One region of the Peribacillus sp. R9-11 genome, then DNA from elsewhere that is predicted to be linked to it. Evidence: riboswitches for the same ligand, from Rfam matches in the RefSeq annotation. Region 1 holds a riboswitch; each other region holds the start of a gene.
The links. A riboswitch is a leader RNA that binds a small molecule or an ion and turns the genes downstream of it on or off. The one in region 1 is predicted to bind thiamine pyrophosphate.
Positions count from the first base shown of each region.

Region 2: linked by a shared signal. The riboswitch ahead of thiC (phosphomethylpyrimidine synthase ThiC) and the one ahead of RE409_RS20925 (ABC transporter substrate-binding protein) in region 1 are both predicted to bind thiamine pyrophosphate.
Region 3: linked by a shared signal. The riboswitch ahead of tenA (thiaminase II) and the one ahead of RE409_RS20925 (ABC transporter substrate-binding protein) in region 1 are both predicted to bind thiamine pyrophosphate.

Region 1 covers NZ_CP133763.1:4,297,640-4,300,925, reverse strand. Annotated here, with positions in the region: gene rarD (EamA family transporter RarD) at 1-107, shown strand, start outside; gene RE409_RS20930 (protein-glutamine gamma-glutamyltransferase) at 270-1,097, opposite strand; TPP riboswitch at 1,319-1,428, shown strand; gene RE409_RS20925 (ABC transporter substrate-binding protein) at 1,560-2,564, shown strand; gene RE409_RS20920 (thiamine-binding protein) at 2,576-2,860, shown strand; gene RE409_RS20915 (ABC transporter permease) at 2,857-3,286, shown strand, end outside.
Region 2 covers NZ_CP133763.1:812,842-816,127, reverse strand. Annotated here, with positions in the region: gene thiC (phosphomethylpyrimidine synthase ThiC) at 1-1,687, opposite strand, end outside; TPP riboswitch at 1,821-1,937, opposite strand; gene RE409_RS03880 (HAD family hydrolase) at 2,088-2,876, opposite strand; gene RE409_RS03875 (histidine phosphatase family protein) at 3,057-3,286, opposite strand, start outside.
Region 3 covers NZ_CP133763.1:2,537,135-2,540,420, reverse strand. Annotated here, with positions in the region: gene RE409_RS12355 (ABC transporter ATP-binding protein) at 1-559, opposite strand, end outside; gene RE409_RS12350 (ECF transporter S component) at 572-1,156, opposite strand; gene tenA (thiaminase II) at 1,169-1,852, opposite strand; TPP riboswitch at 2,005-2,133, opposite strand; gene RE409_RS12340 (acyl-CoA dehydrogenase family protein) at 2,349-3,286, opposite strand, start outside.

The DNA of each region.
Region 1 (3,286 bases):
CCTTTTTATTCATTTGGTCTGCCTTGGTGGTTTATACGCTTTCCATTACAAAATGGGGGAAGGCAGGGACACGTAGGTTTAAAGAAAAAAGAAACTTTGGTGCATAAAAAGAAAAAAACGCTTGAGGAAATCCATTTCCCAAGCGTTTTTTTTATAGTGATACACGTCACTCTGAAAAAAATTGTTAGTCAGTGTCGAGTTTCACAAGCTATTAAAATAAACGAAAAGTGATTCAAAATCTATATCTTTAATAAGAGAAACGGTTAATCCTACGCTAGAAAAGTTCTCGAGCCTATTTCAGAAACAATTATATTGGATAGGCAGTCATGAAGCGACACGGAGTTATTACGGGGGATATTTGGCTTGAATTGACTATAGTGGGAACTATTTATACTTACAATATGCTTTGTTAGGAACGCTGATATGATGGCATTCCACTTTCTATTGCTATTTAATTCATCGATGATTCCTTGTTGATTGGTAATCCCAATCCCATGGCCATAAAAGAGGTTTTCTCCAAGGAATATCGCATTTTCCCCTTGCCATTCTGGAGTGCTCGGGTCGTAATCTGGGTTTTTGAAGTAAACACAGTCGCCTGGTACATAACCCGTCCCTTCATGAACTCGAAGAATCAAATTCTGCGGATAGTGCCAGTCATAAAGAGTAAGGCCTGAAAAAAGACGGTCAAAATTCTTAGGACCAACCGTATCTAAAACAGCTTTTAAAAAAACAATGACTATCGCTGTCCCGCATTCGAAAGCGTAAAGACTTCCGTTTATGAAAATATCCTCAAGTGCCAGATGAGGGGGTACGCTTGGTTTAAGCTCAAATGCTCCATCTTTTGTAAGTCGCCAATATTGTTCATTGCATACAGAATCCTCGAGTATTGTAAATTCAGGATTACTCTTATCTAACGAAACGGCAGCTTTATTGACTTGCAGCCTCATCTCTATATCGAATTTAAGATCTTCCATTGTCTTATATACAAAAATATTCGGATATTTCCACATTAATTGGAGAATTTCTAATGCTTTTTCAGATATTATACCTGGTTGGATTTGACTGACATCTAACCATTTTTGATTAATTTTTATCATAATCATATCCACCTCTTGGTCACAAAATTAAATGATTAATTCAAGTAGTTCAAGAACTATCTACAGTGTAATAATAATTATTATATGAGTTGCTGAACAATACTGATCAAATTTTATTCCTATTACTGAGGATGATCAGAATGGCCCATCGTTAGAAGAAGCAAATTAGTATTCCCTTTTCTGTATGAATTGATATAATGAGAGAGAAAAGTTCATATGTGCAAGAAATGTAGGGGAGCCGGTATTGCTGGCTGAGATTGCGTCCTTAAGATGCTGACTCTTTGAACCTGATCTGGATGATGCCAGCGGAGGGAACATATTATGACTGACTTTCTGTTTTGTATGTTAACGTCCGAATTCATCCTCGGGCGTTTTTGTTTTTTAATCTATTATTTGGATGGGGACTGGCACCCAATAAAGTTTCGGCATATGGACCTTATATAATGTGTAGGAGGAAAAATAGTGAATAAATTATTGCCACTGATAACTTTGTTATTCCTTTTAGCTGGATGTGGTGCTGGCGGCACTACTGAAAAGGAAGAAGCAGGTAAAAATGAAGACAATAAAGAATTAAAAAAGGTTTCGGTTGTTCTCGATTGGACACCGAATACAAACCATACAGGATTGTATGTAGCGAAGGAAAAAGGGTATTTTAAAGAACAAGGCCTGGATGTAGAAATTATCATGCCAGGTGAGGCAGGAGCTGATAAGCTTGTGGCTTCAGGGAAATCAGAATTTGGCGTGAGCTACCAGGAGGGCATTACACAGGCTCGTGTGCAAGGCGTGCCGATTGTTTCGTTAGCGGCTGTCATCCAGCATAATACCTCAGGATTCGCTTCTCCTGTGGCTAAAAATATTAAAACACCTAAGGATTTTGAAGGGAAAACGTATGGTGGCTGGGGGTCTCCAGTTGAAAAGGCTATCATCGAATCTCTCATGACAAAAGATAATGCGGATGTAAATAAAGTGGAAATAGTAAATACAGGCGACTCGGATTTTTTCACTTCAGTGAAAAGAGATATTGATTTCGCTTGGATTTATTATGGATGGACAGGTATTGAGGCTGAATTGCGAAATGAAAAGCTGAATATGGTTTACTTAACTGATTACTCAGATAAGCTCGATTACTATACGCCTGTTTTGACCACAAATGAAAAGATGATTAAAGAGGATCCAGATACTGTTAAAGCGTTCGTAGAGGCAACTTCGAAAGGGTACCAGTTTGCGATTAAGAATCCTGATGATGCGGCAGACATTTTAATCAAGGCTGCACCAGATCTAGATAAAAAGCTAGTGAAGAAAAGCCAGAAGTGGCTTGCATCTAAGTATCAGGATGATGCTCCTAGATGGGGTGAACAAAAGCTTGAAATTTGGAAGAATTATAGTGAGTGGATGACTGAAAATAATCTTCTTGAAGGTGATTTCGATCCTGAGAAAGCATTTACCAATGAATTTTTACCACAATAGGAGGAACTACAATGGCAAACTCATTAATTAGTATACAAATTATTCCTAAAGGGGAAAATGTCATCCCCTTAGTCGATGAAGCGATCAAAATCATCGATGAATCAGGTGTCAAGTACGAGGTGCACCCGCTTGAAACAACAATGGAAGGTGAGCTTTCTGAGCTTCTGGCCGTTATAGAAAAAATGAATGTGAGAATGATTGAAATAGGTTCGCCGAATGTCATTTCCCAAGTGAAAATATTGTACCAGCCTAGCGGAATCACGATGGATACGTTAACGGAGAAATATCGGCCATGAGCGGAAGAAAGATTTGGAAGAAGGGGGCTCCCTTCTTTCTTTTATTATTGTTGCTAATAGTGTGGGAGTTAGCAACAGGCTTATTAAAGGTTGAAAAATGGCTACTTCCTGCTCCATCAGCCATTTTTATCGAGGGAATAGAGTCGTTTCATAGCCTTTTTGGACACCTTATATCAACTACTAACCTTGCATTATCTGGTTTTTTTATTGGAAGCTGTATTGGCTTAGTAATTGCTGCTCTCTTACACCTTTTTCCTGGTGTAAAAGATGCGGTTTATCCGCTTCTCATTCTATCACAAAATATTCCTATCATCGTTTTGGCGCCGCTTCTAGTCATCTGGTTTGGCTTTGGTATGCTGCCGAAGCTGATTGTGATTTCTCTCGTATGTTTTTTCCCTCTCGCTGTTGCTTCATTGGACGGTTTTC
Region 2 (3,286 bases), 2.2 Mb from region 1:
TAGCTAAATCACGAATATCTTGTGAGATTCTCATGCTGCAGAATTTAGGACCGCACATTGAACAAAAGTGAGCTGTTTTGGCACCCTCAGCAGGCAGAGTTTCATCGTGATATTCAACGGCTCTTTCAGGATCGAGCGATAGATTAAACTGATCTCTCCAACGAAATTCGAATCTTGCTTTTGAAAGGGCATCATCTCGTTTTTGAGCATTTGGATGGCCTTTTGCTAGGTCAGCGGCATGGGCTGCAATTTTATACGTAATAACCCCTATTCGAACATCCTCTTTATTTGGAAGACCAAGGTGCTCTTTCGGTGTCACATAACAAAGCATCGCAGTTCCAAACCAGCCAATCATGGCAGCCCCAATCGCAGAAGTAATATGATCGTAGCCAGGAGCTATATCAGTTGTTAGGGGTCCCAATGTATAGAATGGGGCTTCTTGACAAACTTCCAGTTGCTTATCCATATTTTCTTTAATTAAATGCATTGGAACGTGACCGGGCCCCTCAACCATAACTTGTACATCATGTTTCCAAGCAATCTTTGTTAGTTCACCCAATGTTTCCAATTCCGCAAATTGCGCCTCGTCGTTTGCATCTGCAATAGATCCAGGACGAAGTCCATCTCCTAATGAGAAAGATACATCATATGCTTTCATGATTTCACAGATTTCTTCAAAATGAGTATAGAGGAAGCTTTCTTCATGATGAGCCAGACACCATTGAGCCATAATAGAACCCCCACGGGAAACAATTCCCGTCATCCGCTTTGCTGTTAATGGGATATATCGCAGAAGCACACCAGCATGTATGGTAAAGTAATCAACACCTTGCTCAGCCTGCTCAATTAAAGTATCCCGAAAAACCTCCCATGTTAAATTTTCAGCGACTCCATCTACTTTTTCAAGCGCTTGATAAATCGGTACTGTTCCAACAGGTACAGGCGAATTTCTAATAATCCATTCACGGGTTGTGTGTATATTTTTTCCGGTAGAGAGATCCATGATGTTATCGGCTCCCCAGCGAGTGGCCCAAGTCATTTTTTCTACTTCATTTTCGATGGATGAACTAACCGCTGAATTCCCAATATTCGCATTTATTTTCACATGAAAATTACGTCCGATAATCATCGGCTCACTTTCAGGATGGTTAATATTAGCCGGTATAATGGCCCGCCCGCTAGCTACTTCATCTCGTACAAACTCAGCGGAAACACTTTCTCTAATCGAAATAAACTCCATTTCTGGGGTAATGATACCTTTACGAGCATAATGGAGTTGGGTTATGTTTCTCCCCTTCTTTGCACGCAAAGGATTTCGTATCAATCCCGGAAAAACTTCTGCTTTGGAATGAGACTCAACTTTTTTATACCCATTATCTTCTGGTTTTATTTCACGCCCCACATACTCTTCAACGTCTTCCCGTTCAAGAACCCAGTTGCGTCTAATAGGGTCAAGACCTTTACGAATATCAATAGAATACTCAGAATCCGTATAGAAACCGCTAGTATCATATACGCGTAGAGGTAAATTTTCCTCTTCACCAAATGCTCCTGTTGTGGGACTTAGTTTAATTTCACGCATAGGAACTTTTATATCAGGTCTAGACCCCTCTACATAAACTTTTTTACTTCCTGCAAAATTGGACATAATTGAAACGTTCATGTCATTTACTGAATTACTCATGATTTCATTTCTCCTTTTTAAGTTAGATTAAAAAGGACAAAATCCAATCCATTTTCGCACGAAAAAGCCAGGTCTCATATTTAAGACCCGGCTAAAGTTAGTATGACTACAGAAATGACCAAATTATATGTCATTGAATAGTAGATTCTAACTTCCCCACGCTGGTATGAACCAGATCAGGTCCTGAGGGTTAAGAAGCTTTAACGCGCTTCTCTCTCAGCCCAACTTTTATTGGACACCCCTAGTCTGAATAATATTAATTATTACATGGTAACTATATACCATCCATTTTGGTTTGTAAATAAATTCAAAGACCTATTATTTTAATGCCATGTTTTGAATTAAATAAAATCCCCTCCAAGTTAAGTTTTTTTGAACTTACTACTTGAAGGGGATATATCCGTTATTTATTTAGACTCTCAAGGATAGGAAAAAGCTCCTCTAAATGCGTGATTTCATAATTAGGGATGACTTCATTCCGTTCCTTATCATGACGGTTTATCCAAACCGATTTAATGCCTGCACGTGATGCACCAAGGATATCCGTCATTAAATTGTCGCCGACCATTAATACTTCATGCTTATCAAGCTCCATGATTTCTAATGCATGCTCGAAAATAGAAGCATCCGGTTTCCCACGTCCAAACGCGCCGGAAATAACGATTTGATCGAAATAAGGAACTAACTCAGGCGTGATTTCAAGCTTCGTATTTTGAAGCTCAGGCGAACCATTCGTCAGCAATAACAATTTGTACTTCCCTTTTAACTCATCTAACACCTGGAATGTTTCTTCATAAATAAATGGTTTTTTCCGTCTCTCAGCAGGGAAACGTTCTGCTAGCTCAAGACCAAATGCCGGGTCATCTATCCCTAATGCCTTCAAGCCTCTTGTCCATGCCTCTTTCCGATAAGCTGGTACAATCTCGGCCATCTTACGGAATTCATCATGATCATCTTGAAAATTACCCCAAAGTCCTTCAAACGGGTTGATACCGATCATTTGCGTAAATTCATATGTATCATAAGAAGAATAAAGCTCACGTGCTTCTTTCCGTACCGCTTCCTCAAACTCGTCAACATTCAAATCATATTTCGCCTTTGCCAATTCGCATGTCGCTATAAAAGCCTCTTTCACACTCTTCTGATCCCAAAGTAACGTATCATCTAAATCAAAAAAAACTGCCTTTACCAAAATGCTCACCCTCTTTTCCCTACCATTGAATTCGAAAAAATTACACTATTACAATAATAAACCACAACCATTAGAAAAAGAATAACTATCGGTAAAATGCCTTCATCTTTCTTTGAAATATCAAAAGGCTTACCCTATTTGCTCATGAAAACTTAAAAAAGTTCACATGCGAGTTTTTCCTTATTTTCTTTCGAACACATACAACTTTCCATTACTAGCAATCTTAAACTTTGGACCTGCGAATCCCCGTCGGATCAGCTCTTTCCTCATATATACCATGAGAGCAGCATGACTCACAATCAAAACATCCTGCTCTCCTTTTGCGAGAAGCTCGTCCAATACTTTATTGATCCGTTTCTCAGCAATCTTAATCTCCGCTCTCGTCTGCTTGTTAACTACCGAGCAACAGC
Region 3 (3,286 bases), 1.8 Mb from region 1:
TAATAACGGTCTTGTCTTTGCCAATTTCCTTTAAAACACCCCAAATTTCTTTTGTTCCAACCGGATCAAGCATAGCGGTTGGTTCATCTAAAAATATCACTTCAGGTTCAAGTGCCAATACTGACGCAATCGCTAAACGCTGTTTCATCCCGCCTGATAATGTATCAATACTTGTATGGATATCATCTAAGTGTAATCCTACCTGCCGGATATGATTGTGAATCCTTTCATTCATTTGCTGCTTAGGAACGGAAAGGTTTTCAAGGACGAAGGCAATTTCTTCATCTGCAAATGGCATACAAAACTGACTATCTGGGTCTTGAAAAACATATCCCCATGAAGAAGGGCTCTCCAGTTCTTTCGCTTTCATCGGGACTTCAATGGAATGTGGGATCAGCCCACTTAACACTTGCAAAAGTGTAGACTTTCCACATCCGGACGGTCCCAACAATAGAACTTTTTCACCTTTATCAAACGAGACGGATAAGTCCTTGAATATCAAGGACTCATCACCGGGAAACTTCAATCTTAACTTTTCAACAAGAGCTATTCGTTCCATACTTATCAACCTCTACTTTTGATCCAGTGCAGCATAATCCTTACTTGATACTGGACGAACTAGATTAGTTACTCCTGTTGCTTCTAATACTTTTACTAGATAGTAAGCAAATACACCAGCAAAGAAAATTGACCCGATAAATCTTGCAATCATAAATAATAGTAAATTCCAAAGAGAGAGGGCACCAATTTCTCCGTATGCAAAATCCATGAGGACCGATCCTACACATGAAGCTATCGCCGCTAATACAGCAACCGACATATTAAACTTTTTATACCTGAACGCCATAAACACCAGTTCCGCGAATACTCCTTGTACAACTCCATATAAGAGTACGGTTAATCCCCACGGTGAACCTAAAAAGAATTCACCGGACGCTGCCGCGATTTCTGCCAACAGAGCCACACCCGGTTTCCTCATAACTAAAAAAGCAACGGGCCCTGCTATAAACCACATTCCATAAATTAATTGATCTACATGTAACCCTAATGGTTTAACGGAATAATATATCGATCCCCAAAGGATATAAACTATTCCAAATGCGACGGCAATCACGATTGTGACTAAAATATCCGTTAATTTCAACCCTTTTCTCATTGTCAATCTCCTTTATACTTCTAATGTTTCCTTATGCACTGGCCAAGTTTCTAAGCGATAAGCCATTTCCCAAAATGAGTATTCATATTGACTGCTAAGGATAAAATGCTCTTTCATTCTTTCTTTGTCTTCTTCCGTTACTTTTTCAGCGATCTCATCAAGTCTCGCGATTTGTTCTTCTACCAACGTACGGAACCATTCTCCTCCGTATGCCGCAATCCACTCTTGATAAATTGGCTCATCAGGTATACACCCTTGCAGTTTTTCACCTATTTCATAGTACAGCCAGTAACACGGTAAGATGGCCGCAATCACATCCCCTAAATGGCCAGAATACGCGGCACGATACATATGGGATGTGTAGGCATAGGCAGTAGGAGCAGGCTTAAAGTTTTTCCTTTCTTCTTCTGTAATACCTAATCTCTCAGAAAAATTTTCATGAAGCTTTAATTCAGCTTCATATGTTCCTTGTGCATGGCTTGCTAGTCGACTAGTTGTATGTAAATCTGTTGCTTTGACTGCACCTAAAGCTTGAACTCTAGCAAAGTGAGATAAATAATATGCATCTTGCATGACATAAAAACGAAAACACTCTACTGGCAATGTGCCATCTCCAATTCCTCTAACAAACGGGTGATTGAAGCTTGCTTCCCAAATATGATCTACTTCTTTACGAATGACCTCTGAAAATTTCATTTTCTATACCTCCAAATTTGTATTTTATTAAGCAATGAAACTGGATAAATAATGATTGGTAACCTATAATCACCTCTTTTGAGCAAATAAAAAACCACTTCCTTTACCGACGTAAAGAAAGTGGTTGTACTTGAAATAATACATAAACGTATTGTTTCATGACCCCACTTCCCTACGCTGGTGTAAACCAGATCAGGTTCTAAGGGTCTTAAAGTTATACTTTAATCTCAGCTTCTGCGGTAAAATTGACTTTTACCTGTAAAGCACCCCTAGTGGTACAAATTGTATATTTAGTTCATTTGCCTTTATATTAACACGTTCAATCTAATTGTCAAACTTATTAAATAAAGTTTTTTTTAGTAATGTATAAAATCCAACGATATGTTAAATAAAAAATCGCCTAACATACTCTTTGGAAATCGAACTTAATCACATAAAAAATATTCTCTATTAACCTTAAGCAAAGTTTATTTTACTATTAATCCTGCTTTCCTAATTATCGTTGGTACTGTTTATGAAGCTGAGCCGCTATGATATTCTTTTGGATTTCGGATGTACCTTCATAAATTCTCGTAATACGTGCATCACGATAAAAACGTTCAATGGGATATTCAGAAATGTAACCAATCCCTCCATGAATTTGGAGAGCCTTATCAGCTACACGATTATACGTTTCTGAACCAAGTAACTTGACCATAGCCGCATTTTTAATGACGTTCTTTTTTTGATCAACCATCCACGCAACGCGATAGGTCATGGATCGAAGGGCTTCTGTATCTAATGCCATATCTGCCAAGTAATGTTGAATAATTTGTTGTTCGAAGATTGGTTTGTCGAACTGAATTCTCATATGAGCAAAATCAATCGACATCTCAAGTAATTTTTCACACGACCCTAGGTTTCGTGCTGCCATTCCTGCACGTCCATTCGCCAAGATTTTCAGGGCATTCATATACCCTTGCCCCTCTTCACCCAATACATTCTCAACTGGAACTTCACAATCCTCAAAGAAAATTTCAGAAGAATGTGAACCATGAAGGCCCATTTTCCGTTCGATTTTTCCTAGTTGAAATCCTGGGGAGTCTTTTTCGACGATAAAAGATGTGATTCCTTTTGCACCCTTAGAAGGATCTGTAACAGCCATTACTGTAAACACATCTGCGATTGGAGCATTAGTAATGTAATGTTTGCTTCCATTCAGGATATACTTTTCACCCTTTTTAACCGCTGTTGTTTTCAGATTTGAGGCATGTGAACCTGCGCTTGGTTCAGTTAAAGCAAAAGCGCCAATTCTGTCACCTGATGCCATGTCAGGTAAATATCTGCGTTTTTGTTCTTCATTTCCCATCTCTACAATTCCAACGCCGCCAATTCCCGTATGTCCGCCTATTACTGTTGTATAACCGTTATGTGTTCTTCCCAACTCCTCTAGAA